Regions from separate parts of the Klebsiella sp. R445 genome, predicted to be linked through region 2. Evidence: predicted binding sites of a transcription regulator. Region 2 holds the regulator's gene; the other holds the start of a gene.
What was found. The regulator sigma-54, encoded in region 2, starts transcription at its own class of promoters, with help from an activator protein. The targets are predictions, from matches to a motif close to GTTGGCACANNTTTCGCTNT.
Positions count from the first base shown of each region.

Region 1: the regulator sigma-54 is predicted to act here: its motif matches at 6,160-6,179, upstream of hydN (electron transport protein HydN).

Region 1 covers NZ_CP180446.1:4,326,542-4,341,208, forward strand. Annotated here, with positions in the region: gene ACMYSN_RS20430 (formate hydrogenlyase complex iron-sulfur subunit) at 1-148, shown strand, start outside; gene ACMYSN_RS20435 (NADH-quinone oxidoreductase subunit B family protein) at 148-915, shown strand; gene ACMYSN_RS20440 (formate hydrogenlyase maturation HycH family protein) at 912-1,322, shown strand; gene hycI (hydrogenase maturation peptidase HycI) at 1,315-1,800, shown strand; gene ACMYSN_RS20450 (6-phospho-beta-glucosidase) at 1,896-3,320, opposite strand; gene ascF (PTS cellobiose/arbutin/salicin transporter subunit IIBC) at 3,347-4,789, opposite strand; gene ACMYSN_RS20460 (LacI family DNA-binding transcriptional regulator) at 5,055-6,068, shown strand; gene hydN (electron transport protein HydN) at 6,216-6,743, shown strand; gene hypF (carbamoyltransferase HypF) at 6,756-8,990, shown strand; gene ACMYSN_RS20475 (HoxN/HupN/NixA family nickel/cobalt transporter) at 8,987-10,000, shown strand; gene norW (NADH:flavorubredoxin oxidoreductase) at 10,041-11,174, opposite strand; gene norV (anaerobic nitric oxide reductase flavorubredoxin) at 11,171-12,607, opposite strand; gene norR (nitric oxide reductase transcription regulator) at 12,795-14,339, shown strand; gene gutQ (arabinose-5-phosphate isomerase GutQ) at 14,302-14,667, opposite strand, start outside.
Region 2 covers NZ_CP180446.1:3,730,024-3,744,690, reverse strand. Annotated here, with positions in the region: gene mlaB (lipid asymmetry maintenance protein MlaB) at 1-127, opposite strand, end outside; gene mlaC (phospholipid-binding protein MlaC) at 127-762, opposite strand; gene mlaD (outer membrane lipid asymmetry maintenance protein MlaD) at 781-1,332, opposite strand; gene mlaE (lipid asymmetry maintenance ABC transporter permease subunit MlaE) at 1,337-2,119, opposite strand; gene mlaF (phospholipid ABC transporter ATP-binding protein MlaF) at 2,119-2,937, opposite strand; gene ACMYSN_RS17530 (sodium:calcium antiporter) at 3,149-4,126, shown strand; gene kdsD (KpsF/GutQ family sugar isomerase) at 4,123-5,127, shown strand; gene kdsC (3-deoxy-manno-octulosonate-8-phosphatase KdsC) at 5,142-5,708, shown strand; gene lptC (LPS export ABC transporter periplasmic protein LptC) at 5,705-6,280, shown strand; gene lptA (lipopolysaccharide transport periplasmic protein LptA) at 6,249-6,794, shown strand; gene lptB (LPS export ABC transporter ATP-binding protein) at 6,801-7,526, shown strand; gene rpoN (RNA polymerase factor sigma-54) at 7,574-9,007, shown strand; gene hpf (ribosome hibernation promoting factor) at 9,030-9,317, shown strand; gene ptsN (PTS IIA-like nitrogen regulatory protein PtsN) at 9,388-9,876, shown strand; gene rapZ (RNase adapter RapZ) at 9,922-10,776, shown strand; gene npr (PTS phosphocarrier protein NPr) at 10,773-11,045, shown strand; gene mtgA (biosynthetic peptidoglycan transglycosylase) at 11,108-11,836, opposite strand; gene elbB (isoprenoid biosynthesis glyoxalase ElbB) at 11,833-12,486, opposite strand; gene arcB (aerobic respiration two-component sensor histidine kinase ArcB) at 12,718-14,667, opposite strand, start outside.

The DNA.
Region 1 (14,667 bases), 600 kb from region 2:
CGCCATTGCGCTGCTCAAGCACAACGGCGATTCCCGTGCCGAACTGCATCGCGAAAGCTTTGAGACCTGCCCGGAGTGCAAGCGCCAGAAATGTCTGGTGCCGTCCGACCGTATTGAACTGACTCGTCATATGAGAGAGGCCAGCTGATGAGCAACTTATTAGGCCCGCGCGATGATAACGGCATTCCGGTGCCGATGACGGTGGATGAATCCATCGCCAGCATGAAGGCATCGCTGTTGAAGAAAATTAAGCGTTCCGCCTACGTCTACCGCGTGGACTGCGGCGGCTGTAATGGCTGTGAAATTGAGATTTTCGCCACGCTTTCGCCGCTGTTTGATGCCGAACGCTTCGGGATCAAGGTGGTCCCGTCGCCGCGCCATGCCGATATTCTGCTGTTTACCGGCGCGGTCACGCGCGCCATGCGCTCGCCGGCGCTGCGGGCATGGCAGTCGGCACCGGACCCGAAAATCTGTATCTCCTACGGCGCCTGCGGCAATAGCGGCGGTATTTTCCACGACCTGTACTGCGTCTGGGGCGGCACCGACAAAATCGTGCCGGTGGATGTCTATATCCCAGGCTGCCCGCCGACGCCTGCCGCCACGCTGTACGGCTTTGCAATGGCGCTGGGTCTGCTGGAGCAGAAAATTCACGCGCGTCTACCGGGTGAAGAAGACGACAAAGCGGCGGAGATCCTGCACCCGAATATGGTGCAGCCGCTGCGCGTTCGCATCGACCGTGAAGCGCGGCGCCTGGCAGGCTATCGCTACGGTCGCCAGATCGCCGACGACTATATGCGGCTGCTGGGGCAGGGCGATAACCAGGTGCTGCGGTGGCTGGAGGCGGAAAAAGATCCGCGTCTGACCGAGATTATTACCCATCTGAATCAGGTGGTTGAGGAGACGCGTATCCGATGAGCGAGACGGTGGTGTTCAGTCAGCTGAGCCGTAAATTTATTGATGAGAACGATGCCACGCCGGATCAGGCGCAGCAGGTAGTCTATTACAGCCTGGCGATTGGCCATCACCTCGGCGTTATCGACTGTCTGGAGACGGCGCTGAGCTGCCCGTGGGATGAATATCTGGCGTGGATTGGCACGCTCGAAGCAGGGAGTACCGCGCGGCGCAAAATGGAAGGGGTGCCGAAGTATGGCGAGATTGTCATCGACAGTAACCACGTCGTGATGCTCGCGCATGCTTTCGATAAAGCCCAGGCCGGGCAGACTGCACAGCAGCAGGCATGGAGCAAAACGATGCTCAGCATGCTGCATGATATTCACCAGGAAAGCGCCATCTACCTGATGGTGAGGAGACTCCGTGACTGACGTTTTACTCTGTGTCGGCAACAGTATGATGGGCGATGACGGCGCCGGACCGCTGCTGGCGGAAATGTGCGCCGCCAACCCGCAGGGCGACTGGGTGGTGATTGATGGCGGCAGCGCGCCGGAAAATGACATCGTGGCGATCCGCGAACTGCATCCTACGCGGCTGTTGATTGTCGATGCCACCGATATGGGGCTGAACCCCGGCGAGATTCGCATCGTCGACCCTGACGATATCGCCGAGATGTTTATGATGACCACCCACAATATGCCGCTCAACTACCTGATCGACCAGTTGAAAGAGGACGTTGGCGAGGTGATCTTCTTAGGTATTCAGCCGGATATCGTCGGGTTTTACTACCCGATGACCCAGCCGATTAAAGATGCGGTGGAAGTGGTGTATCACAAGCTGAACGGCTGGCAGGGACAGGGCGGCTTTGCCGCACTGGAAGCGCCGGAAGACGAGCCACTTCAGGGATAACCTATTCGGGATAGCCCCCCGGTTACAGGGGGCTTTATCTCGTCGTCTGGATAAGCCATTTGTGGCGCAATGCTGGGCCGGTGAGGCAGGCGATGTTACACCAGGTCTTCGCCGTTGCTGGCAATGACCTTTTTGTACCACCAGAACGATTTCTTGCGCTTGCGCTCGAGGGTACCGTTCCCGGCATCGTCGCGGTCAACGTAGATAAAACCGTAGCGCTTGCTCATCTCGCCGGTAGAGGCGGCCACCAGGTCAATACAGCCCCAGCTGGTGTAGCCCATCACCGGAATGCCGTCCTCGATGGCATCGCCCATGGCTTTAATATGCTCACGCAGATAGCTGATGCGGTAGTCGTCGTTGATCTCGCCGTTGGCGTCAATCTCATCCCGCGCGCCGAGGCCGTTCTCCACCAGGAATAGCGGCTTCTGATAGCGGTCATACATCATATTCATGGTGATACGCAGGCCGAGCGGGTCGATACCCCAGCCCCATTCGCTGGCCTGGATGTGCGGGTTCTTCAGCGATTTCACGATATTGGCGGCGTTGGTATTGTTGGCGTTCATCTCTGCCGACGCACAACGCGAGGCATAATAGCTGAAGGAGACAAAATCGACGGTGTGCTTGAGGATCTCGTCGTCACCCGGTTCTTTGGCAATGACCACCCCTTTTTCACGGAACACCCGCGCCGCCCACACCGGGTAGGCACCGCGCGCCTGCACATCAATAAAGAACAGGTTTTCGCGATCCTTTTCCAGCGCCATCCACACGTCTTCCGGCTTACAGGAATAAGGGTAAAAATTACCGCCCGCCAGCATACAGCCGACCTGATTGTGTGGGTTCACCTCGTGAGCGATTTTGGTCACCAGGGCGCTGGCGATAAGCTCATGGTGCGCCGCCTGGTACTTCACCTGCTCCTGGTTTTCGCCCTCTTCGAACACCAGCCCGGCGCCGGAGTAGGGGCTGTGCAGCATGATGTTGATTTCGTTGAAGGTCAGCCAGTATTTCACTAACCCGTCAAAGGCTTCAAAGCAGGTGCGGGCGTAGTGGCTGAAAAAGGTCACCATCTGACGGTTACGCCAGGAGCCATATTCGGTCACCAGATGCATCGGTACATCGAAATGGCACAGCGTCACCAGCGGCTCGATATTGTGCTTTTTGCACTCCTCGAAGAGTGAACGGTAAAAGGCGATCCCTTCGGCATTCGGCTCCTGCTCATCGCCTTTCGGGAACAGACGGCTCCAGGCAATCGAGGTGCGGAACACGCTGAACCCCATCTCCGCCATCAGGGCAATATCGTCTTTATAACGATGATAAAAATCGATGGCCTCGTGGCTCGGATAAAACTCATCGTCGCGCAGCGTAAAGCGCTTCTCGAGTCCCAGTTTTACCGGCAGGCGGTTCGCGCCATGAGGGATCGTATCAACCGTGGTCAGCCCTTTGCCGCCTTCCAGATAGGCCCCTTCAGACTGGTTGGCGGCCAGTGCGCCGCCCCATAAAAATCCCTGTGGGAAAGTCGCCATGCGTTACCTCGTTATCAATATTGTGTTCAGGCGTGTGTTGCTTGAATGCTGGCCTGACGCTGTCTGGCGTCGGCGGCAGCCTCTTCAACCGGAATATCTTCGAAGCCGAGTACCAGAGTCAGGATAAACGACAGGACTACCGCCAGCGCCATCACCCCAAAGACCCACACGATGGTCATCGGATTGGCCGGGTCGAAGAACTGCACGCTGGTAAACAGGCCCGGTGCCGCCATCGAGTGGCTGGCAAGCCCGGCGATACCGGCCACCGCGCCACAGATAAAGCCGCTGATCAGGCTGGCGATGAGCGGGCGTTTCAGCCGCACCGCAACACCGTACAGCGCCGGTTCGGAAATCCCGGCCAGAATCGCGGAGGCCGCTGCTGCCAGCGCCGTCTGACGCAGTTCCGGGTTTTTGGTTTTCCAGGCCACCGCCAGCGACGAGCCACCCAGCGACAGGTTAGCACCGATTTCTGACGACATAACCATGCCCTCTTTACCGGTTTCGGCAATGGTCTGAATAATGGTTGGGGTAAAGACCCGGTGCATCCCGGTCATCACCAGCAGCGGCCAGATCGCCCCCATAATGGCCACCGACAACCAGCCCAGATAGCTGTGCACGGTGTACACCAGCGCGGATATTGCGGTGCCGATCCAGATACCGATCGGGCCAATCAGCAGAATCGACAGCGGGGCGGCAATCAGCACGATCAGCATCGGTTTAAGGAAGTTTTTGGTGACCGCCGGGGTGATGCGATCGACCCAGCGTTCGATATAGGACAGACACCAGGTCATCACCAGCGCCGGGATCACGGTGTAGGTATATTTCACCGCCGTCACCGGGATGAAGGCGAATTCAACATGCTCGCCCTGGGCGGCTTTGGCCATCAGTTCGATAAAGCTCGGGTGCACCAGAACCCCGGCAATGGCGATGGCCAGCGACATATTGGTTTTGAATTTGACCGCGGCGGAGGCGGCCACCATCAGCGGCAGGAAGAAGAACGCACCATCGCCGATCACCGTCAGGATCGTCAGGGTTGGCGCCCCTTTTGGCAGTACGCCGCTCATCTCAAGGATCATCGCCAGCAGTTTCACCATCGATCCGCCGATAATCGCCGGGATCAGTGGTGACATGGTGCCGATCAGCGCATCGAGGATCCCGGCGCCGATGCGTCTGAACGTCAGCGGCGCTTTGCCCTGTGGTTCTGCGGGACGCATGTCGCCCGGCAGCAGGTTGACGACTTCGCGATACGCCTGAGAGACGGTATTGCCGATGATCACCTGACACTGGTTATCGCTCTGTACCACGCCGAGCACCCCTTTCAGGCTCTTCAGCGCAGCGCTATCCACCCGCGCATTATCTTTGACGACAAAACGCAGGCGGGTCATGCAGTGGGTGACGGCGGCGATATTTTCAATCCCGCCTGTTGCCGTCAGTATTTGCTGCGCCAGGGCTGCATAATTTTTCGACATCGGATTTTATCCTGTTTAATCAATAGGGTACTGGCTTTTTATCGCCCCATCAAAACGGGGGACGTGGTCGATACATAGGAAACCGGTTCCACAAAATCATGATTAGTTTCATTGATTCATACAAGATCTAAAAAAATCAGTTTTCCATTTTGTGATTTTGATCGCCTTGTGAGGTGAAAAAGAGTCCACCGTGACGAGGGTCAACGCTGTAAAAAAGCGAGACGTGCAGTACACTGCGGGCATCTTTTGCAACAGGAAGAACAACATGGCAACGATGCTGGAGGTAGCGAAACGCGCGGGGGTGTCGAAAGCGACCGTGTCCCGGGTGTTATCGGGCAACGGCTATGTCAGTCAGGACACGAAAGATCGCGTATTCCAGGCGGTGGCGGAAAGCGGCTACCGGCCCAATCTGCTGGCGCGCAACCTGGCCACCAAAAAGAGCCAGACGCTGGGGCTGGTGGTGACCAATACCCTCTATCACGGGGTCTATTTCAGCGAGCTGCTGTTTCACGTCGCGCGAATGGCGGAAGACAAAGGGCGGCAGCTGATTCTGGCCGACGGTAAGCACAGTGCCGAAGAGGAGCGCGAGGCGATCCAGTATCTGCTCGACCTGCGCTGCGACGCGATTATTATCTATCCCCGCTTTCTCAGCGTCGATCAGATGGATGACATCGTTGAGAACCACACTCAGCCGATCATGGTGCTCAACCGCCGCCTGCGGCGTAACGCCAGCCATTGCGTCTGGTCCGATCAAAAAGCCTCGGCCCTGGCGGCGGTGGAAAAACTGATTGCCCGCGGCCACCGCGATATCGCGTTTATTACCGGTTCGCTGGATTCGCCGACCGGGATTGAGCGTCTTTCCGGCTACAAAGATGCGCTGGCGCAGCACGGTATTGCGCTGAACAACGATCTGATTGTCGAAGGAAAGTGGACCCCGGAAACCGGTGCCGCGGGCGTGGAAACCCTGCGCCAGCGTGATGTCCGTTACAGCGCGCTGGTGGCGAGCAACGATGATATGGCGATTGGCGCCATGAAGCAGCTGCATCTGCAGGGGATCAAAGTGCCGGAAGAGGTGTCGGTGATTGGTTTCGATGACATCGTGCTGGCGCCGTATATGGTCCCGGCGCTCTCCAGCGTTAAAGTCCCGGTGACGGAAATGATCAAAGAGACCATTAACCGGCTGATCTTTATGCTCGACGGCGGCGATTTAAAATATCAGCAGACCTTCCCCGGCGAGCTGATTGAGCGCGACTCGATAGCCGCCGGCCCCGACGCCTGACGTCGACATCTGTCATCGTCAGATGTGACGATGACAGAATCTCTCTCCCGTACCCCTGTTGTTAATTCCCTTTATTATCATAATGATAAAAGTTGGAACGTATTATGCATATTCCGCCGCGTAACCTTCTTACTGCTGGAGAAATGGATGAACCGTTTCATTATTGCCGACGCGAGCAAATGCATTGGCTGCCGCACCTGTGAAGTGGCCTGCGTGGTCTCTCATCAGGAAAATCAGGACTGCGCGGCGCTGACGCCCAAATCTTTCTTACCGCGTATCCACGTGATCAAAGGCGTTAACGTCTCCACCGCGACCGCCTGCCGTCAATGTGAAGACGCACCCTGCGCGAACGTATGTCCAAACGGCGCAATCAGCCGGGATAAAGGGTTTATTCACGTGATGCAGGAGCGCTGCATCGGCTGTAAAACCTGCGTCGTGGCCTGCCCGTATGGCGCGATGGAAGTCGTGGTGCGCCCGGTTATCCGTCATAGCGGTGCCGGGCTTAACGTCATGGCGGAAAAAGCCGAAGCCAACAAATGCGATCTCTGCCACCACCGTGAAGCCGGCCCGGCCTGTATGGATGCCTGCCCGACCCACGCGCTGATCTGCGTTGACCGCAATAAGCTTGAGCAGATGAATATCGAAAAACGTCGCCGCACGGCGCTGGCCTGGTAAGGCGTCAGCATCATGAACGGGGTGCAAATTCGCATTCGCGGTAAAGTTCAGGGGGTGGGATTCCGCCCCTTCGCCTGGCAGCAGGCCCGGCAGCTCGGGCTGCGCGGTGATGTCTGCAATGACGGCGACGGGGTGCTGGTGCGCATCGTCGGCGATGAGACGGTGTTTGTTGCCGCGCTGGCTCAGCAGTGTCCGCCGCTGGCGCGTATTGATAGCTTGCAGAGCGCGCCATTCCACTGGCAGACGCTGCCTGAGGATTTCGCGATCCGCCACAGCGAAGGTGGGAGCATGCGAACCCAGATTGTCCCGGATGCCGCCACCTGTCCGGCCTGCCTTGCGGAGATGAATAACCCGCAAGATCGCCGCTACCGCTACCCGTTTATTAACTGCACCCACTGCGGTCCGCGCTTCACCATTATTCGCGCGATGCCTTATGACCGGCCATCAACCTCGATGGCGCCGTTTCCGCTCTGTCCTACTTGCGAGGCGGAATATCGCGATCCTGCCGACCGTCGTTTTCATGCCCAGCCGGTCGCCTGTGCCGACTGCGGCCCGCGACTGGAATGGCGCGCCGAGGGTGAGGTGCTGTACGGCGAGGCGGCACTCCAGGCGGCGATCCAGCGCCTGAAGCGCGGCCAGATTGTGGCCATGAAAGGACTCGGCGGCTTTCACCTGGTCTGTGATGCCGGTAATTCCCAAGGGGTGACCACGTTACGTCTTCGTAAACATCGCCCGGCGAAGCCGTTGGCGGTGATGCTGCCAGTGACAGAAGGGATCCCGTCGGAGGCGGTGGCTTTACTGACCACGCCCGCGGCACCCATCGTCCTGATAGATAAATCACAGGTGGTTGGCCTGTGTGATGACATTGCGCCAGCGCTGAAGGAAGTGGGGGTGATGCTGCCGTCTAATCCGCTGCAGCATTTGGTTTTACAGGCGCTGGCGCACCCTGTTGTGATGACCTCCGGCAACCTCAGCGGGCGGCCACCGGCGTTAAGCAACGCCGACGCGCTGCGCGACCTGGCGGGGATTGCCGACGGTTTTCTGCTGCACAACCGTGACATTGTCCAGCGTATGGACGACTCGGTGATACGCCAAGGCGGCGAGATGCTGCGCCGCTCGCGGGGCTACGTGCCGGACGCGATGCCGCTGCCGCCGGGGTTTCATGACGTGCCGCCGCTGCTGTGTCTCGGCGGCGACATGAAAAATACCTTTTGCCTGGCGCGCGGCGATCGGGCAGTGCTGAGCCAGCACTTTGGCGATCTTGGCGATGAAGGTGTTGAAGCGCAGTGGCGTGAGGCGCTGCACCTGATGCAGGATATTTACGCCTTTACGCCGCAGCGGGTGGTAGTCGACGCCCATCCCGGCTATCGTGCCTCGCAGTGGGCAGCATCGCTTACCCTGCCGGTCGACAACGTCCTCCATCATCATGCCCATGCTGCTGCCTGCCTGGCGGAACACGGCTGGCCGCTGGACGGCGGCGATGTTATCGCTCTGGTGCTCGACGGTATCGGCATGGGGGAAAACGGCGCACTGTGGGGCGGGGAGTGCCTGCGGGTTAACTACCGCGAGTGTGAACGTCTTGGCGGATTGCCTGCGGTGGCGCTGCCCGGGGGCGATCTGGCGGCTCGTCAGCCATGGCGCAATTTGCTGGCGCAGTGCCTGGCATTTGTGCCGCAGTGGCAGGACTATGCTGAAACCGCCGCGCTGCATCAGCACAACTGGCCGCTGCTGGCGCAGGCGATTGCGCGCGGAATCAATGCGCCGCTGGCGTCATCCTGTGGACGACTGTTTGACGCGGTGTCCTGTGCCCTGATGTGTGCCCCGGACAGCCTGAGCTATGAAGGTGAGGCGGCCTGTCAGCTGGAAGCGCTGGCGACGGCCTGCGAAGGCGTTGTCCACCCGGTCAGCATTCTCTGGCGCGACGGCACGCTGGATCTGGCAACATTCTGGAGGCAATGGCTGGAGTGGCAGGCTACGCGGGAACAGAAAGCCTGGGCATTTCATGATGCGCTGGCCTGCGGGCTGGCGGCGATGCTTCGGGATTGCGCCACGTCGCGCGGCGTGACGACGCTGGCCTTTAGCGGCGGGGTGCTACACAACCGCTTACTGGTCTCCCGATTGACGTTTTATCTGGCGGATTTTACTCTGCTGTTTCCGCAACAGTTACCTGCCGGAGATGGGGCGATTGCCTATGGTCAGGCGGTTGTTGCCGCCGCGCGCTGGCAGGCTCACAGGACATCACCATGATAGTGACGATTTTACGCCAGCAGCCGCGAGCCGCGGTGCTGGTTGGGGGGCTGATTCTGGCGAATGTATTGGCCTGGATCTGGGCCTGGCAGGCATTTGGCGACAGCGGTGCGCTGATGGCGGCCAGCCTGCTGGCGTGGGGATATGGCCTGCGTCATGCGGTGGATGCCGATCATATCGCGGCAATTGATAGCGTCACCCGCAAAATGATGCAGCAGGGACGGCGGCCTTTCGGCGTCGGGGCGTGGTTTTCATTAGGCCATTCGTCGATCGTGGTGCTGGCTTCGGCGGCCATTGCCGCGACGGCCACCGCGTTCGGGCAACAGATGAGCTGGTTTCATGATACCGGCAGCGTGATCGGCACTGCGGTGTCGGCACTGTTTTTATTGCTGATGGCGTTTGTGAACCTGGTGATTTTGCGCAGCGTCTGGCGCAGTTTTCAGGCGTGGAAGAAAGGCGGAAGCGTCAGTGATGAGGTGGCGACCGGCGGCGGCATGATGAGCTGGCTGTTCGGTAAAACCTTCCGTCTGATCAGCCGCAGCTGGCAGATGTATCTGGTCGGTTTCCTGTTCGGGCTGGGATTCGATACCGCCACCGAAATCGGCGTGCTGGGCATTTCTGCCGCCAGCGCTTCGAGCGGGATGTCCATCTGGTCCATCATGGTCTTCCCGGCGCTGTTTGCCAGCGGAATGGCGCTGGTGGATACCATCGACAACGTGCTGATGGTGGGCGCGTACGGTTGGGCATTCAGCAAGCCGCAGCGCAAGCTCTATTACAATATGACCATTACCGGGACCTCGGTGGTGGTGGCGCTGTTTATCGGCGGGCTGGAGGCTCTGGGGCTGCTGATGGATAAGTTTTCGCTCAGCGGCGGCCTGTGGCGCTGGGTTGGCGCACTGAACGATAATCTTGGCGATGCCGGGTTTGTGGTGGTCGGGTTGTTCGTCGCCTGCTGGGTGCTGTCGGTGCTCAACTACCGCTGGCGCGGGTACGATAACCTGGCGCGGTGATGTCTTCCCCGGAGGCGCAGCACCGCCTCCGGGAATAAGGTTAACTGACCAGCTGCTTGAGTAGGGCAAAGGCGTCTTTCATATGGTCCTCGCTGACCACAAACGCGCGCAGCTGGTTGTCGGCGTCAATGCCTTTCGCGACCAGACCGTCTTTGGCGGCAACAATATTCCATGTTAAATCGTCACGCTGGGTTTCGCCTGCCAGGTGCAGCGGTAAATCCGGCGTTTTGACCTTCACCAGCATCGGCGGCAACCTCAGCTCTCCCGACTGTCCCAACAGGGTTTTACTCAGGCACATGGCGCTGAGCATTATCGGCTGCAAAAATGGCAGCACTTTGCCGTCGATCTCCGCGCAATCGCCGAGGGCATAAATCGCCGGATGGCTGGTTTGCAGCTGGCGATTCACCACCACCCCACGCTGGATAGCCACCCCCGCATGACGTGCCAGCGCCGTTTCCGGACGCAGGCCGACGGCGGCCACTACCGCATCGACGACCGTTGAACGTTCACCCGCGAGGGCCACGTGAATACCATCGGCCTGCTGTTCGAGGCCCTCAAGCCCGGTTTGCAACAGCAGATGGATGCCCATCCCGGTCATCCGGTGCTGCAGGCGGCTGCTGACCTCCGGCGGCATCAGCGCCGACAGCACGCTGGCGGCGTGGTCGACGACCGTCACCGCTTTGCCGGCGCGGCAGAAATCCATCGCCAGCTCGCAGCCAATCAGCCCACCGCCGACGATCAGCACCCGCCGGGCATCACGCAGTTGGCTGTGCGCCGCGCCATATTCCCGCTGGCTGTTCAGGGTCAGCATCAGCTCGCGCCCCGGTACCGGCGGGACAAACGGCGCGGCACCGGTCGCCAGCACCAGCTTGTCATAGCGCCACTCGCGGTCCTGGCTCTTCACCAACTGGTTTTCGGCGTCGATATCGCTGACCCAGGTATGCGGAAACAGGCGCAGATTGTACTGCTCGGCAAACTCACCTGCCGTTTGCAGGGTCAGGTCGTCGGCGCTTTGACCGCGGCTGACCACATGGCTGAGATCCGGTTTATTGTACTCATCCATGCTGTCGGCCGCGATCAGGGTCAGCGGAACCTGCGGATCCTGCTTACGGATGTTTTTCACCAGCTGACGGGCCGCGAAGCCCGAGCCGATGATGACGATACCTTCGCTCATTTGGCCTCCGTTGCCAGCACGTCAAAGACCTCTTTACCCAGGGAACATTCCGGGCACAGGAAGTCGTCCGGAACCTCGCTCCACGGCGTACCCGGCTGCACCTGCTGGTTCGGTTCGCCTTTTGCTGGATCGTAAATCCACTGGCAGACGCTGCACTGCATGGTGGGGCCCATGCCTACTGCCGCGGCGCAGGCGTTCTGCTCCGGTGCGGCGGGGGCGGCGGCAACCGGCAGCGGGGAGAGGGCCCACTGGCGGGCAATCTGCCGGCCGTGCTCGCGACACAGCGCCAGCGCGTCGAGGTCCGGACGCCATTTGGCCTTCAGGCTCAGAGACATCTCAAAACCGGCATCCTGTAAACGGGTAGAAAGTCTGTCCACCGCGCCGCCGCTCCAGCCGTGCGAGCCAAAAGCGCTGGCACGTTTGTTACGAAAACGCAGGCCGGTCATCTCTTCCACCAGGCCGGCGATTTTCGGCATCATCACGTTATTCATGGTGGAGGTACCCACCAACACCCCTTTTGAACGGAACACGTTGGTCAGGATGTCGTTCTTATCGCTGCGGGCGACGTTGAAGATTTTTACCGCCACGTTAGGGTCAACTTCGGTGATGCCCTGAGCGATAGCGTCCGCCATCATGCGGGTGTTGTTGGACATGGTGTCGTAGAACAGGGTGATGCGATCTTCCTGATAATCCGCCGCCCATTTCAGGTACAGCTCGACGATCTGGGTCGGGTTATCGCGCCAGACCACGCCGTGCGAGGTGGCGATCATATCGACGGGCAGATTGAAGCCGAGGATCTCGGTAATTTTGGGCGTCACCAGGCGGCTGAACGGGGTCAGGATGTTGGCGTAGTAGCGCTGGCACTGTTCGAACAGTTCGTTCTGGTCCACTTCATCATTAAACAGGTGCTCGTCGCAGTAGTGCTGGCCGAAGGCGTCGTTGCTGAACAGCACCGCGTCGCCGGTCATGTAAGTCATCATGCTGTCCGGCCAGTGCAGCATTGGTGTTTCCACGAAAATCAGCTGCTTGCCGTTGCCGATATCCAGCGCGTCGCCGGTTTTCACCACGTTGAAATTCCATTCCGGGTGATGGTGATGGCCGGTAATGGAATCGATAGCGTTGGCGGTGCAGTAAATCGGCGTGTCCGGAATGCTGTTCATCAGCTCGGTCAACGCGCCGGCATGGTCTTCTTCCGCATGGTTAATGATGATGTAGTCGATATCCGCGAGATCGATTTCGCTACGCAGGTTCTGCACGAACTCGCGGCTGAATTTATGATCCACGGTATCAATCAGCACATTTTTCTCTTCGCGGATCAGGTAGCTGTTGTAGCTGCTGCCGCGCAACGTTTTGTATTCGGTACCGTGGAAATCACGCACTTCCCAGTCACGCTGGCCGACCCAATGAATGTTATTTTTCACCACAATAGACATAGCAACCTCAATTTATACAGCATGTTCAGATACGATGGGTTACCTATATCAAATTGCGTGCCAGTTTTTTAATTTGTTGATTTTGTTGTGTTTTATGTTTTTTCATTAAACCGGTTGATGTCAAAATGACAGCGGTTAAAATAGTCTTTATGACCATTACTAGTGTCAAAATGACAATGAGGCCGCGATGCGCTTTTCCGTGGACATGCTGGCGAAGATCGCCATTGATTTACAAAGCGATATTGGCCATGCCGACCGCTTTTCCCGCTTGATTACGACCCTGCGCCAGGTGCTGGGCTGCGACGCCTCAGCGCTGCTGCGCTACGAGGCGCATCAGTTTGTGCCGCTGGCGATCGACGGGCTGGCTGAAGATGTGCTGGGGCGACGTTTTGCGTTGGCGGGCCACCCGCGGCTGGAGGCGATTGCCCGCGCCGGCGATGTGGTGCGTTTCCCGGCGGACAGCGACCTGCCGGACCCCTATGATGGCCTGATTCCCGGCCATGAGAGCCTGAAGGTGCATGCCTGCGTGGGGCTTCCACTGTTTGCCGGACAGACCCTGATTGGCGCGCTGACCCTCGACGGCATGGAGGCCGACCGCTTCGATAGCTTCAGCGATGAAGCGCTGCGCCTGATCGCGGCGCTGGTGGCGGGAGCGCTGAATAACGCGCTGCTTATCGCGCGGCTTGAGAATCAGAACGTGCTGCCGGAGGCGAGCGTGCACTATACGCCCCCGGACCATCAGGAAATTATCGGCCTGTCGGCGCCGATGGTGCAGCTGAAAAAAGAGATCGATATCGTCGCCGCCTCGGATTTGAACGTCTTGATCAGCGGTGAAACCGGCACCGGCAAAGAGCTGGTGGCGCAAGCGCTGCATCAGGGCTCGTCCCGGGCAGCCAATCCGCTGATCTATCTGAACTGCGCGGCGCTGCCGGAGAGCGTGGCGGAAAGCGAGCTGTTCGGGCACGTGAAAGGGGCCTTTACCGGGGCGATCAGCAACCGCAGCGGCAAGTTTGAAATGGCCGATAACGGCACCCTGTTTCTCGATGAGATTGGCGAGCTGTCGCTGGCGCTGCAGGCCAAGCTGCTGCGGGTACTGCAGTATGGCGATATTCAGCGGGTAGGGGATGACCGCAGCCTGCGGGTTAACGTCCGGGTGCTGGCGGCCACCAACCGCGACCTGCGCCAGGAGGTGGTTGAAGGCCGGTTTCGTGCCGATCTCTATCACCGTCTGAGCGTGTTCCCGCTGTCGGTGCCGGCGCTGCGCGAGCGGGAAGATGACGTGGTGCTGCTGGCCGGTTATTTCTGCGAGCAGTGTCGGTTACGCATGGGGTTAGGGCAGGTGGTGCTCAGCGATGCGGCGCGCTCGGGGCTGCGCAAGGCGCCGTGGCCGGGCAACGTGCGCGAGCTGGAACATGCTATTCATCGTGCGGTGGTGCTGGCGCGGGCGACCCAGACGGCGGATGAGGTGCGGCTGGATCCACACCATTTTCAGTTTGCCGCCGCCGCGTCGCTGCCGCCTGCCGCAACGCCGGTCGCGCTGCAACAGACGATCAATCTGCGCGAGGCAACCGAGACGTTCCAGCGCGAGGCCATTTCCCGCGCTTTAGCGGATAACCAGCGTAACTGGGCGGCAGCGGCCCGGGCGCTGGAGCTGGACGTCGCCAACCTGCATCGGCTGGCGAAGCGTCTGGGGCTTAAAGGATCCCGGCCTGATAAAAGTTTTGCAGGTTAATGGCGCCCACCAGAAGGCCGTTTTCATCAACCACCGGTGCGGCGCTGATTTTGTGCTTCATCAGCCGCTCTTTGGCTTCTACCGCGCGGCTTTCGGCCTGCAGGGTGACGCCGTTACGGGTCATCGCCTGGCTGACGGTATCGTCCAGCGTGCCGCCGCCTACCAGCCAGCGGCGCAGGTCGCCGTCAGTGAAGACGCCCTGGACGCGGTTTTGTCCATCGCAGACGGCAACCAGCCCCAGCCCGGTGCGGCTGAGTTCCAGCATCGCGTCCATCACCCGGGTATCCAGCTCAACCCGCGGCACATCGCCATCGCGGCGCATCAGGTG
Region 2 (14,667 bases):
CGATGACCGATACGCCATCCGTCGCCTGTGCACGGGCTTCCCAGAGCGGGACCAGCAGATCCTGGTCCAGCTCCCCATGCAGTGCCAGTCGCTCGCCATCGCGAGTCCAGCTCAGCTGCCCGGTCATTATTTTTTCTGTTCCAGGGTGATCGGCTGCGCGGAGATCGATTTCAACTGCGCGGTCAGGCCATCAACACCTTTGGTACGCAGCAGATCGCTCCACTCGTTCTGTTTGGTGGTGATCATACTCACCCCTTCGGCAATCATGTCGTAAGCCTGCCAGTTGCCGGTCTGGGTGTTTTTACGCCACTGGAAGTCCAGGCGTACCGGCGGACGGCCGTTAGGATCGAGAATCGTCACGCGAATCGGAATAATCGTTGCATCGCCCAGCGGCTGTTCCGGTGCAATCTGATATGTCTGACCGTGGTACATCGCCAGCGCCTGGCCATAGGCCTGTTTCAGATATTCACGGAAGGCCGTAAAGTAGGCTTCGCGCTGTGCCGGCGTCGCATCTTTGTAATAGCGGCCCAGCACCAGTGCACCCGCGTATTTCACCTGGACATAAGGCATCAGTTCCTGATCGACGATGTCACGCAGATAGTTCGGGTTAGCCTGAATCTTCGACTGTTCGTTTTTCAGGCGATCGAAGGTTTTCTGCGCCGCTTCGTCCATCAGCTTATACGGATTGGTCTGATCCGCTGCCGTCGCGGCGGTCAATGGGGCAATCACCAGCATGGCGATCATCAGTACGCGTTTAAACATATCGTTTTTCTCCTGAAATTAATGCGTCGTGGCAGCCGGCTGCGTCGCGTCAGTATGAGCCGCTTCAGCAGACGAATCATCGCCAGAATTCTTATTGTCACCGCCTTTACTGCTGTAAAGGAACTGACCAATCAGGTCTTCCAGTACCATGGCTGACTTGGTGTCCTGAATTGTGCCGCCATCTTTAAGAATAGACGTCCCCAGTTCCGGATCTTCAAAACCGACATTCAGCGCCAGGTACTGTTCCCCCAGCAGGCCAGAGGTACGAATCGCCAATGAACTGGTGTCAGGGATATGGTTGTAGCTCTCATCGATATCGAGCGCCACACGCGGCAGATAGGTTTTCGGATCCAGCGTGATGTCCGCGACCCGACCCACGACAACGCCGCCGATACGCACCGGAGAGCGAGCTTTGAGTCCACCAATATTGTCGAAGGTGGCATAGATACGATACGTCGGCTCGGTACGCAGAGACGTCACGTTAGCGGCCTTCAGGCAGACAAACAGCGCCGCCAGTAATGCCACCAGTAAGAACACACCTACCCAGATTTCACTTTTTTTCGTTTGCATGAACTCAATTCCCAAACATCAGCGCAGTCAGCACAAAATCCAGCCCCAGAACCGCCAGCGACGAATGCACTACCGTGCGCGTCGTTGCCCGGCTAATCCCGGCGGAAGTGGGGATAGCGTCATAACCGTTAAATAACGCCACCCAGGTCACCGTAACGGCGAATACCAGACTCTTAATCAGACAGTTAACCAGATCCATTCGCCAGTCGACGGCATTTTGCATCGCGCTCCAGAAGAAGCCGCTGTCGATACCTTTCCAGCTGACGCCCACCAGCGAACCGCCCCAGATCCCCACGGCGACAAAAATAATTGTCAATAGCGGCAGCGAAATCACCCCGGCCCAGAAACGAGGCGAAATCACGCGGCGCAGCGGATCGACCGCCATCATCTCCATACTGGAGAGCTGTTCGGTCGCACGCATCAGGCCAATTTCGGCCGTCAATGCAGAGCCCGCACGCCCGGCAAACAGCAGCGCGGCAACCACCGGCCCCAGCTCGCGCAGCAGCGACAGCGACACCAGCATGCCTAAACTGGTCTCGGCGCTGTAGGTGGTTAACACCAGATAGCCCTGCAGCCCCAGCACCATGCCGATAAACAGCCCCGACACGATGATGATCAACATGGACAGCACGCCGACGTTATAGAGCTGGCGAACCAGCAGCGGCGCATGCTTACGAAACTCCGGCTTGCCCACGACGGCATTGAACAGCATTAACCCGGCACGCCCGAACGTCGCGGTGGTTTTAATCCCCCGATGCCCGAGTGATGCCAGCAGATTTAGCAGCATCAGTTACTCACTCCCTTGCCGAGTAAATCATGGTGATAGTCGCCCGCCGGATAGCGGAACGGTACCGGACCGTCGGCAATGCCGTCGATAAACTGACGAACCCGCGGGTCGTCATTTTCCCGCAGCGACTTTGCGCTGCCATGAGCCACGATTTTTTTGTCGGCCACGATATACGCGTAGTCCGCAATGCTGAGCACTTCCGGCACGTCATGCGACACCACAATACAGGTCACGCCAAGCGTACTGTTCAGTTCTGAAATCAGCTTCACCAGCACGCCCATGGTGATGGGGTCCTGCCCGACAAACGGTTCGTCGAACATGATCAGGTCTGGCTCCAGCGCGATAGCCCGCGCCAACGCGGCACGCCGCGCCATCCCGCCAGAGAGCTCAGAAGGCATTAACTTCGCCGCGCCGCGCAGACCGACGGCTTCAAGCTTCATCATGACGGTGGTATGCAGCAGCGCTTCAGGCAGACGCGTATGTTCGCGCAGCGGGTAAGCGACGTTATTGAACACGTTCATATCGGTGAACAGTGCGCCGGACTGGAACAGCATGCTCATACGCTTGCGCACGGTATAGAGGCGCGAGCGTGACATCCCGGGCACGTTTTCGCCATCAAACAGGATCTCGCCTTTATCGGGCGGGATCTGTCCACCGATCAGGCGCAGCAGCGTCGTTTTACCGATCCCCGATGGCCCCATGATCGCCGTGATCTTACCGCGCGGCACTGACAGCGAGATGTCATCGAAGATCACCCGATCGCCGCGAGAGAAGCGGATACCGCGAACTTCGACCAAATTCGCCAATGTTTGGCTCATAAAATCATCCTTCCTAAACATCCCTCGGGCTAAGCATGGCGCGTACCTTCACCACAAACCCAACATTTTTACAGAATCTTACCTGCCTGGGTTAGCGAAAACTGGCATTTGTTTTACTTTTGACAAACATAAAGTCAAAATTGAGAATTCGTTACGCTGCAGACGGAATAGGACAGCGAAGCGACGATTATACCTGAAGAAAGGACTTTAGATGCTCTTAGCGACGGCTCTGTTAATCATTGGTTTACTGCTGGTAGTCTACAGCGCCGATCGTCTGGTCTACGCCGCTTCAATTTTGTGTCGAATGCTGGGGATCCCGCCGCTGATTATCGGAATGACGGTGGTCAGTATAGGCACCAGCCTGCCCGAGATCATCGTTTCTGCCGCCGCCTCCCTGCACGGACAGACCGATTTAGCCATCGGTACGGCAATCGGCTCCAATATTACCAATATATTATTAATACTTGGCCTCGCTGCCCTGCTCCATCCATTTACCGTGCATTCTGATATCCTGCGCCGCGAGTTACCGCTAATGTTGCTGGTCAGTTTGCTGGCAAGCTTTGTGCTGTACGATGGACAACTGTCCCGTATCGATGGCCTGTTTTTATTCGCGCTGGCCATTCTGTGGTTGCTGTTTACGATTAAAATCGCCCGTATTGCTGAACGCCAGGGCAGCGATAGTCTGACCCGGGAGCAGATGGCCGAACTCCCGCGGGAAGGTTCGCTTCCGGTCGCCCTGCTGTGGTTGGGCGTGGCCATGATTATTATGCCGATGGCTACCCGAATGGTCGTGGATAACGCCACCGTGCTGGCTAACTATTTTGCTATCAGCGAGCTGACCGTTGGCCTGACGGTGGTCGCCATCGGGACCAGCCTGCCGGAACTTGCGACGGCAATCGCCGGGGCGCGAAAAGGGGAAGATGACATCGCCATTGGCAATATTATTGGCGCTAATATTCTCAATATTGCCCTGGTGCTTGGCTTACCGGCACTGATTGCACCGGGCGCGTTCGCACCAGAGGCATTTACCCGCGACTACGCGGTCATGATGGTCGTCAGCGTGATCTTCGCCCTGCTGTGCTGGCGACGCAAACAGCAACCCGGCCGTCTTGTCGGTGCGCTCCTGGTCGGCGGTTTTGTAGTTTGGTTGGCGATGCTGTACTGGGCAGCACCGCTCTTCGTTGAATGACTCGGGATAACATTATGTCGCAAATAGATTTGCCAACGGATTTTGACTTTCAACGGGCAGGACGTGAAGTACTGGACATTGAACGTGAAGGTCTGGCTCAACTCGATCAGTACATTAACGCCGATTTTACGCAGGCCTGCGAAAAGATCTTCCGCTGTAGCGGGAAAGTGGTGGTGATGGGGATGGGCAAATCTGGTCATATCGGGCGTAAAATGGCGGCCACCTTCGCCAGCACCGGTACGCCTTCGTTTTTCGTTCATCCCGGCGAAGCGGCCCACGGCGACTTAGGCATGGTGACACCGCAGGATGTCATCATTGCGCTCTCCAATTCCGGCGAGTCAAACGAGATCCTGGCGCTGATTCCGGTCCTGAAACGCCAGCAGGTGCCGCTCATCTGCATGACCAGTCGCCCGGAAAGCAGCATGGCGCGCGCGGCAGACATTCACCTTTGCGTGAAAGTACTGAAGGAAGCCTGTCCGCTAGGGCTGGCCCCGACCTCCAGCACCACCGCCGCGCTGGTGATGGGTGATGCGCTGGCGGTCGCGCTGCTGGAAGCACGTGGTTTTACCGCTGAAGATTTCGCCCTGTCGCATCCTGGCGGCGCACTGGGTCGTAAGCTGCTGCTGCGCGTCAATGATATTATGCATACGGGTGATGAAATCCCGCACGTCAGCGTGACGGCAACCTTGCGCGATGCGCTGCTGGAAATCACGCGTAAAAATTTAGGCATGACCGCCGTCTGCGACGACGACATGAACATCATTGGTATTTTCACCGATGGTGACCTGCGCCGGGTGTTTGATACCGGCGTCGATATGCGTAACGCCAGCATCGCCGAGGTGATGACACCGGGCGGGATCCGCATCCGTCCCGGCATTCTGGCCGTGGATGCGCTGAACCTGATGCAGTCCCGTCATATCACCTGCGTGTTAGTTGCCGATGGCGACCATCTGTTGGGTGTGGTACATATGCACGATCTCCTGCGCGCAGGCGTAGTGTAAGTAAGGATAAAATAATGAATAATGCTGATGCTCTGCTGGCAACCTGTTACGGACCGGTAAGCGCTGAGTTTATCGAGCGGGCGGCAAAGATCCGTTTGCTCATCCTCGACGTTGACGGCGTGCTGTCCGACGGTCTTATCTACATGGGTAACCACGGCGAAGAGCTGAAGGCGTTTAACGTCCGGGACGGTTATGGGGTCCGCTGCGCACTGACTTCCGGTATTGAGGTCGCGATTATTACCGGGCGAAAAGCTAAACTGGTAGAAGACCGTTGTCAGACACTGGGCATTACGCACCTGTATCAAGGGCAGTCTGATAAACTGCTGGCATTCCGTGACTTATTAAGCAAGCTGGCGGTCCATCCGGATGAAGTTGCCTACATTGGCGATGACCTGATCGACTGGCCGGTTATGGCAGAAGTCGGGCTGAGCGTTGCGGTGGCAGATGCCCATCCGCTGCTGCTGCCACGAGCGAACTACATCACCCGCATCAATGGCGGGCGTGGAGCGGTACGAGAAGTCTGCGATTTGTTACTCCTGGCGCAGGGCAAGCTGGATGAGGCCAAAGGACAATCAATATGAGTAAAACCAGACGTTGGGTTATTATTTTACTATCGCTGGTCGCGCTGGTCCTGATAGGCCTGAATCTGGCGGGTACGGACGACACGCCGGCACCAGAGGCCAATCCTGCTGACCCAACGTACACCAGCGAGCATACCGATACCGTGGTCTACAGCCCTGAAGGGGCGCTTAACTATCGCTTGATCGCTGAGCACGTGGAGTATTTTTCCGCCGAGGCGCTATCGTGGTTCACCAAACCGGTCATGACGACCTTTGACACCAATAAGGTCCCGACCTGGTCTATCAAAGCAGACAGGGCAAAGCTGACCAACGACCGCATGCTGTATCTTTATGGGCATGTTGAGGTAAACGCACTGACAGCGGACTCTCAACTGCGCAAAATTACGACGGATAACGCCCAGATAAACCTGGTAACACAAGATGTTACCTCCGATGACATGGTGACGTTGTACGGGACAACATTTAATTCTAGCGGCCTGAAAATGCGCGGTAACTTGCGCAGCAAAACTGCCGAGCTGATTGAAAAGGTTAGAACCTCTTATGAAATTCAGAACAAACAAACTCAGCCTTAAGATTGCGCTCGCCAGCGCCATTCTGGCCGCCAGCCTGCCGGCACTGGCCAAAACCGGTGATACCGATCAGCCGATTCACATCGAATCCGATCAGCAATCGCTGGATATGCAGGGCAATATCGTCACCTTTACCGGCAATGTGGTCGTCACCCAGGGCACCATCAAAATCAACGCAGATAAGGTGGTCGTCACCCGTCCTGGCGGTGAAAAAGGCAAAGAAGTGATCGACGGTTATGGTAACCCGGCCACCTTCTATCAGATGCAGGACAACGGCAAACCGGTGAAAGGCCGCGCCGATAAAATGCATTATGAATTGCAGAACGATTTTGTGGTGCTGACCGGCAACGCGCATCTGGAGCAGATCGATAGCAACATCCAGGGTGACAAAATCACTTACCTGGTGAAAGAGCAGAAAATGCAGGCTTTCAGCAGTAAAGGCGGACGCGTAACCACGGTTCTGGTTCCTTCGCAGCTGCAGGACAAAAGTGGCGATCAGTCAAAGAAAGGTAAGTAATTCGTTATGGCAACATTAACTGCAAAGAATCTTGCTAAAGCCTATAAAGGCCGCCGCGTGGTGGAAGATGTCAGTCTGACCGTGAACTCCGGCGAGATTGTCGGCCTGCTTGGCCCAAACGGCGCCGGTAAAACCACGACCTTCTACATGGTGGTGGGCATTGTGCCGCGCGACGCCGGCAACATTATCATCGACGATGAAGATATCAGCCTGCTGCCGCTGCACGCGCGCGCGCGCCGGGGCATTGGCTATCTGCCGCAGGAAGCCTCTATTTTCCGCCGCCTGAGCGTGTTTGATAACCTGATGGCGGTGTTGCAGATTCGGGACGATCTCAGCAGCGAGCAGCGCGAAGATCGCGCCAAAGAGCTGATGGAAGAGTTTCATATCGAACATCTGCGCGACAGCCTCGGTCAGGCGCTTTCCGGTGGTGAACGCCGTCGTGTCGAAATCGCCCGTGCGCTGGCCGCTAACCCGAAATTTATCCTGCTGGATGAACCCTTTGCCGGCGTGGACCCGATTTCCGTTATCGACATCAAACGGATCATCGAACACCTGCGAGACAGCGGTCTTGGGGTGCTGATCACCGACCATAACGTCAGGGAAACGCTGGCCGTTTGTGAACGCGCCTATATCGTTAGCCAGGGTCATCTGATTGCCCACGGCACGCCGCAAGAAATCCTGGAAGACGAGCAGGTTAAGCGCGTGTATCTTGGGGAAGACTTCAGACTCTGATAGGGTAGAGGTTACAGACGTTTTAGCCGGAGATATTTGCCCTGAATATGAAGCAAGGTTTGCAATTAAGGCTAAGCCAACAGCTTGCCATGACGCCACAACTGCAGCAGGCCATCCGTTTGCTGCAGCTGTCCACGTTAGAACTCCAGCAGGAACTCCAGCAGGCGCTGGAGAGTAATCCGTTGCTTGAGCAAACCGATCTTCACGATGAGGTAGAAACCAAAGAGGTCGAGGACCGCGAATCCCTGGATACGGTCGATGCGCTTGAGCAAAAAGATATGCCGGAGGAGTTGCCCCTCGACGCCAGCTGGGATGAGATCTACACCGCCGGTACACCGTCAGGAAACGGCGTTGACTATCAGGACGACGAGCTGCCGGTCTATCAGGGCGAAACGACCCAAAGCCTGCAGGATTACCTGATGTGGCAGGTCGAGCTGACGCCATTTACCGATACCGATCGCGCCATCGCCACCTCTATCGTCGATGCCGTCGATGACACCGGCTATCTCACCATTCGGATCGAAGATATTGTCGAGAGCATCGACGATGAAGAGATCGGCCTCGAAGAAGTAGAAGCAGTACTAAAACGTATCCAACGTTTCGACCCGGTTGGCGTGGCGGCGAAAGATCTGCGCGACTGCCTGCTGGTTCAGCTTTCACAATATGCAAAAGAGACGCCGTGGCTGGAAGAGGCCCGGCTGATCATCAGCGATCATCTCGATCTGCTCGCCAACCATGATTTCCGTTCCCTGATGCGCGTGACGCGTCTTAAAGAAGATGTGCTGAAAGAAGCGGTTAACCTGATCCAGTCGCTCGATCCTCGCCCAGGCCAGTCGATCCAGACCAGTGAGCCAGAGTATGTCATTCCTGACGTTCTGGTGCGCAGGGTTAGCGACCGCTGGGTAGTGGAGCTGAATTCCGACAGTATCCCGCGCCTGAAAATCAATCAGCACTATGCCGCAATGGGTAACAGCTCGCGCAATGACGCCGACAGCCAGTTTATCCGTAGCAACCTGCAGGAAGCTCGCTGGCTCATCAAGAGCCTGGAAAGCCGCAACGATACGCTGCTGCGAGTCAGCCGTTGCATCGTCGAGCAGCAGCAAGCCTTCTTCGAGCAGGGCGAAGAGTATATGAAACCGATGGTGCTGGCGGATATCGCTCAGGCCGTCGAGATGCATGAATCCACTATTTCACGTGTCACCACTCAAAAATACCTGCACAGTCCGCGCGGTATTTTTGAGCTCAAGTATTTCTTCTCCAGCCACGTAAGCACCGAAGGCGGCGGCGAGGCATCGTCCACCGCCATTCGTGCGCTGGTGAAGAAGTTAATCGCCGCGGAGAACCCCGCGAAGCCGTTGAGTGACAGTAAGCTCACCACCATACTGTCCGAACAAGGTATCATGGTCGCGCGCCGTACCGTTGCCAAGTACCGAGAGTCTTTATCCATTCCGCCGTCCAACCAGCGTAAACAACTGGTCTGACACAACCGATAAGGAAGACACTATGCAGCTCAACATTACAGGACACAACGTCGAGATCACCCCTGCACTGCGCGACTTCGTGAACGCGAAGTTCAGCAAACTGGAGCAGTTTTTCGACCGGATCAATCAGGTCTACATTGTGTTAAAAGTAGAGAAGGTGACGCAAATTGCGGATGCCAATCTGCATGTCAACGGTGGCGAAATCCATGCCAGTGCGGAAGGGCAGGATATGTATGCCGCTATCGATGGTCTTATCGATAAGCTGGCAAGACAGTTAACGAAACATAAAGATAAACTAAAACAACACTAATTGTCCGGGCGTTGCTCTCGCCTGTTACCCGCTTTCATGGGTGGCAGGCAAGGGGCGCTCAGGTGAAATTATGATGAACAACGATTCGGCTCTACAACTGAGCAACGTCCTTAACCAGGAATGTACCCGTAGCCAGGTTCACTGCCAGAGCAAAAAACGCGCGCTGGAAATCATCAGTGAGCTGGCAGCTAAACAGTTAGGTTTACCGCCACAGCTGGTGTTTGAAGCGATCCTCACTCGCGAGAAAATGGGCAGTACCGGGATTGGCAATGGGATTGCCATTCCTCATGGCAAGCTCGAAGAGGATACGCTGCGTGCGGTTGGCGTATTTGTCCAGCTGGAAACCCCGATTGCATTTGATGCCATCGACAACCAGCCGGTCGACCTGCTGTTTGCGCTCCTGGTGCCGGCTGACCAGACCAAGACCCATCTACATACGCTGTCGCTGGTGGCGAAACGGCTGGCAGATAAAACCATTTGCCGTCGCCTGCGTAGCGCGCAAAGCGATGAAGAGCTGTATGAGATCATCACCGAAGCAGGAAGCAGCGATGATAGTTAACGAGAGTCGCACCTCACTCTTTATCGTACTGAGGAGAAACGGTACATGGTACTGATGATCGTCAGTGGCCGCTCAGGCTCGGGGAAATCCGTTGCCCTGCGGGCGCTGGAAGATATGGGTTTCTACTGCGTAGATAACCTGCCGGTTGTGCTGCTGCCAGAACTGGCCCGTTCGCTGGCCGACAGAAACATATCCGCTGCCGTCAGCATTGACGTGCGCAATATGCCGGAATCACCGGAGATCTTTGAGCAGGCGATGAAAAACCTGCCGGAGACATTTTCACCTCAGCTTCTGTTCCTCGATGCTGACCGTAACACGCTGATCCGCCGCTACAGTGACACGCGTCGCCTGCACCCGCTGTCGAGCAAGAACCTGTCGCTTGAAAGCGCAATTGATGAAGAGAGCGCCCTGCTGGAACCACTGCGTTCCCGCGCAGACCTGATCGTCGATACCTCCGAAATGTCGGTGCATGAACTGGCAGAAATGCTGCGTACGCGCCTGCTCGGCAAGCGTGAGCGCGAGCTGACCATGGTCTTTGAATCCTTCGGGTTTAAGCACGGCATTCCAATTGATGCCGATTATGTCTTCGACGTGCGCTTCTTACCCAACCCGCACTGGGATCCCAAACTGCGTCCCATGACCGGGCTGGATAAACCGGTGGCTGCCTTCCTTGATCGGCACACGGAAGTTCACAATTTTATTTACCAGACCCGCAGCTATCTTGAGCTATGGTTACCGATGCTGGAGACCAATAATCGCAGCTATCTGACGGTGGCTATTGGTTGTACCGGCGGTAAACATCGCTCGGTCTACATTGCCGAGCAACTGGCTGACTACTTCCGCTCGCGCGGCAAGAATGTGCAGTCTCGACATCGGACGCTGGAAAAACGCAAATCATGACTGTAAAGCAGACCGTTGAGATCACCAATAAGCTGGGCATGCACGCCCGCCCGGCTATGAAGCTGTTTGAGCTGATGCAAAATTATGACGCAGAAGTGCTGCTGCGCAATGATGAAGGTACGGAAGCCGAAGCCAATAGTGTGATTGCCTTGCTCATGCTCGACTCTGCCAAGGGTCGACAAATTGAGATTGAGGCCAACGGTCCGCAGGAAGCCGAGGCGCTGGCAGCGGTCATTGCGCTGTTCAACGCCGGTTTTGACGAAGATTAGCCTTTCCTGATGCCCTCCCCGGCGGCGCGATGCTGACCGGGACTTACGCTCCCTGCCCTGCCTCAATCCAGCTTATGCGCCCGCATAAACCCTTCTCCGCCTAACTGACGCATCTGACGCAGGATCCACGCCTGGCGGCTGCGAATATAGCCGGACGGCGCATCGGCGCGAAAGCGGATCGGGTTAGGCAGTACCGCCGCCAGAAGCGCGGCTTCCGAGGCGGTTAGCTTGCTGGCCGGCTTATGAAAAAAACGCTGAGAGGCCGCTTCAACACCAAACGTCCCTTCACCAAACTCGGCAATATTGAGATAGACGGTGAGGATACGTTTCTTGCTCCACACCGTCTCAATGCCTACCGTCAGTCCGGCTTCCAGCCCTTTACGCAACCAGCTGCGGCCATCCCACAAGAACAGGTTTTTCGCCGTCTGCTGCGACAGCGTGGAGGCACCGCGCACGCGATTTTCCTGGCGTTGATTGTGAGCCAGCGCTTTTTCTATCGCCGACACATCAAAGCCCCAGTGCTCAGGAAACTTTTGGTCCTCAGAAGCAATAACCGCCAGCCCCATCCACGGTGATATCGCATCCATGCTGACCCAGTCAGAATGGGCGACGTAGTGGAAGTCACCGTGCAACCATGCGCCAACCTGCCGCTCCAGCATGACGGCGGAAAAAGGCACCGGCAGAACGCTAAAGAGGGCGATTCCGCCGCCCCACATCACCACCCCAATCATCAGGATACGCAGCAGCAGGCGTTTTAACATCCGCAGCGGCGACTGGCGACGAACACTCATGCAGCCAGAACCAGGACGCGGGCCACCAGCTTCTCAATGCCGCTTGCCGCTTCCGCGATGTTCTGCGCCTGCATCCAGGCCGGGGTCGTCACAACCTTGTTCTCTTCATCGACCACGATATCATCGACCGGGCAAGGCACGTGTTCCGCGCCCATCTCTTCCACCACTTCAGCAGTATCGAGATCGGTGCCGATGGTTATGCGCAAAGGCACAGAGAAAATTTTCGGCAGCAGCGCCGGAGCAATGCACATGAAGCCCAGCGGTTTACCGGCTTCATGCATCGCCAGCACCAGCGCTTTCAGATCGCTGTCGACAAGGCACTCGCTGCCCTGTGAAGCGAAGCTGCTGAGATTTTTCGCCGCGCCAAACCCACCGGGAACGATCAGCGCGTCTAACGCCTCGGCCCGGGCGCTGGCCAGCGGCTGGATATCACCGCGGGCAATGCGCGCCGCCTCAATCAGCACGTTGCGCGTTTCACTCAGCGGTTCGCCGGTCAGATGGTTGATAACGTCCGTTTGAGCCTTATCCGGCGCAAAGCAGATGGCCTGCGCGCCGCCACGGGCAATCGCCAACAGGGTAATGACCGCTTCATGGATCTCCGTCCCGTCATACACACCACACCCGCTCAGTACCACACCAATCTTTTTCATACGCCCACTCCTTAGTACAACTTACTGAAACCAGTCAAAAATTTTGATTTACTCGCATTGCTTCACATATTTAACTGATTCACGTAACAAATAATTTAAGGTTTGCTATCTTAATGAGCGAGCAAACCGAATCCTCAGGTTGCGCTGCTTATAACTCTATCGAAAAATTCTGGCGCAACGACCAGTTCCCTGGTGTTGGCGCAGTGTTCGCGCACCCCGGTTTATCCGGGGTCATTTTTTTGGTGCCGACGCCACCCACGCCTTCAACACCGCCACATCGTTCTGCCACTCTGACTTCATCTCTTCAACCCATTCAGCGACGTTATCTGACCACGCCGGCAGGTCCGGGGTCTGAATCTGCTGTCCGAGCTGTTGAAGATGACGCAGGCCGATAGAGCCCGCTGCGCCTTTGATCTTATGCCCTTCATCCACGATGCCTTTGCGGTCACGGGCGGTCAGATTAGACTCCAGCACCGCCATATAGCCTGGCATCATCTTCTCGAACACCGCCAGACCGTCGTTGATAAGCTTCGGCCCGACCAGCTCGATATACTGCTCAAGCATTGGAATATCGAGCACTGAAGAGGCCTTGCTGGTATCCGCCGCCGGGATCTCGATCTCATCCTCTTCCGGGGAGTCCCAGAATTTTTTAATGATGGCGGTTAATGCCGGCACCGATAGCGGCTTGCTCAGGACATCGTCCATACCGGCATCGAGATACTCTTTTTTGTTTTTCAGCACGTTCGCCGTCAGCGCCACCAGCGGCGGCAGCTCATCAGCAGCAAAGTGCTGTTTAAGATGCCGGGAAATATCCAGGCCGGTCATATCTGGCAGCTGAATATCCAGCAACACCAGGTCATACTCGCCCGGTTTAAACATTTCCAGTGCCGCGGTACCGGTCATCGCGACATCCACGGTATTGCCCAGTTTCTCCAGCACCGAGCGCGCGACGATCACGTTAAGCTCGATATCTTCGACCAGCAGCACGCTGAGCGCCGGCAGCGGCATCTCATCATCTGTCAGACTGTCTTCCGTCTCTTCCGCCACCGCTGGCGCATGCACGGTCAACGTAAACGTCGCCCCTTGCCCAGGCAAACTGGAGACATTAATGTCGCCGCCCATATTGCGCGCCAGACGACGCGACACGGCAAGGCCAATCCCGGTCCCGGTTGCCGGCTTACCACCGTGGCTGTCTTTTACCTGATAGTACATGGCGAAGATCTTATCCTGCTCCGCCTGAGGAATACCGATACCGGAGTCTTCCACTTCAAAGTGCAGAATGTCTCCCTCATCGTAGCGCACGCGGACGGTGACATTTCCGCCCTGCGGGGTAAATTTCACGGCGTTGCTGATAAGATTCCACAAAATCTGCCGCAGGCGGGTTCCGTCAGTCACCACGTTATGTGGCAACGGCTGCGTCGGATCCATCACGAAGCGCAGCCCCTTCTGCTGCGCCTGCAGACCGGAGAGGTTTTCGAGGTCGGCCAGGAAGCTGGTGAAGTCGACCGGCTGGTTATCCAGCTGAACCTTACGGCGCTCCATCTTATCCATATCGATAATATCGTTGAAAATATTCCCCAACGTCACCGCCGACACATGAATGGTCTTGAGGTATTTTTCCTGCTCGCCGGTCAGGTCAGTATCCAGAAGGATACGGCTCAGCCCGACGATGCCATTCAGCGGCGTACGCAGCTCATGGCTGATGGTAGAAATAAAGGTAGTCTTGTCCCGGCTGGCGCGTTCCAGCGCATCCTGGTAGCGCTTACGTTCGGTAATATCGCGGCCAAAGCCCATCAGCCCCCGGCGTTTACCCACGCGGTCATAGTAAGGGACTTTGCGGATCTCAAAGCAGGCTTTGCGCCCGTCGGGGTAATCCAGCCACTGTTCATAGGTCAGGGAGACGTTATGACGGAAGACTTTTTCATCCGTCTCGAGGACTTTTACTGCCGCTTCCTCGTTATAGACATCCTGAGGTTTCAGGTGAATAAGCTGCTTTTCGCTTTTCCCTGTCAGCAGCTCCATGGCGCGGTTACAGCCGGAAAACTCTTTGTCTTCATTACGATAGAAAACTAAATCCGGGGAAGCATCCAGGAAAGAGCGCAGGAAAGAGGATTGTTGTTCGAGCTGAATTTGCGCCTCTTCACGCTCTTTCATCTCAATCTTCAGCTGTTCGAGGGTTGT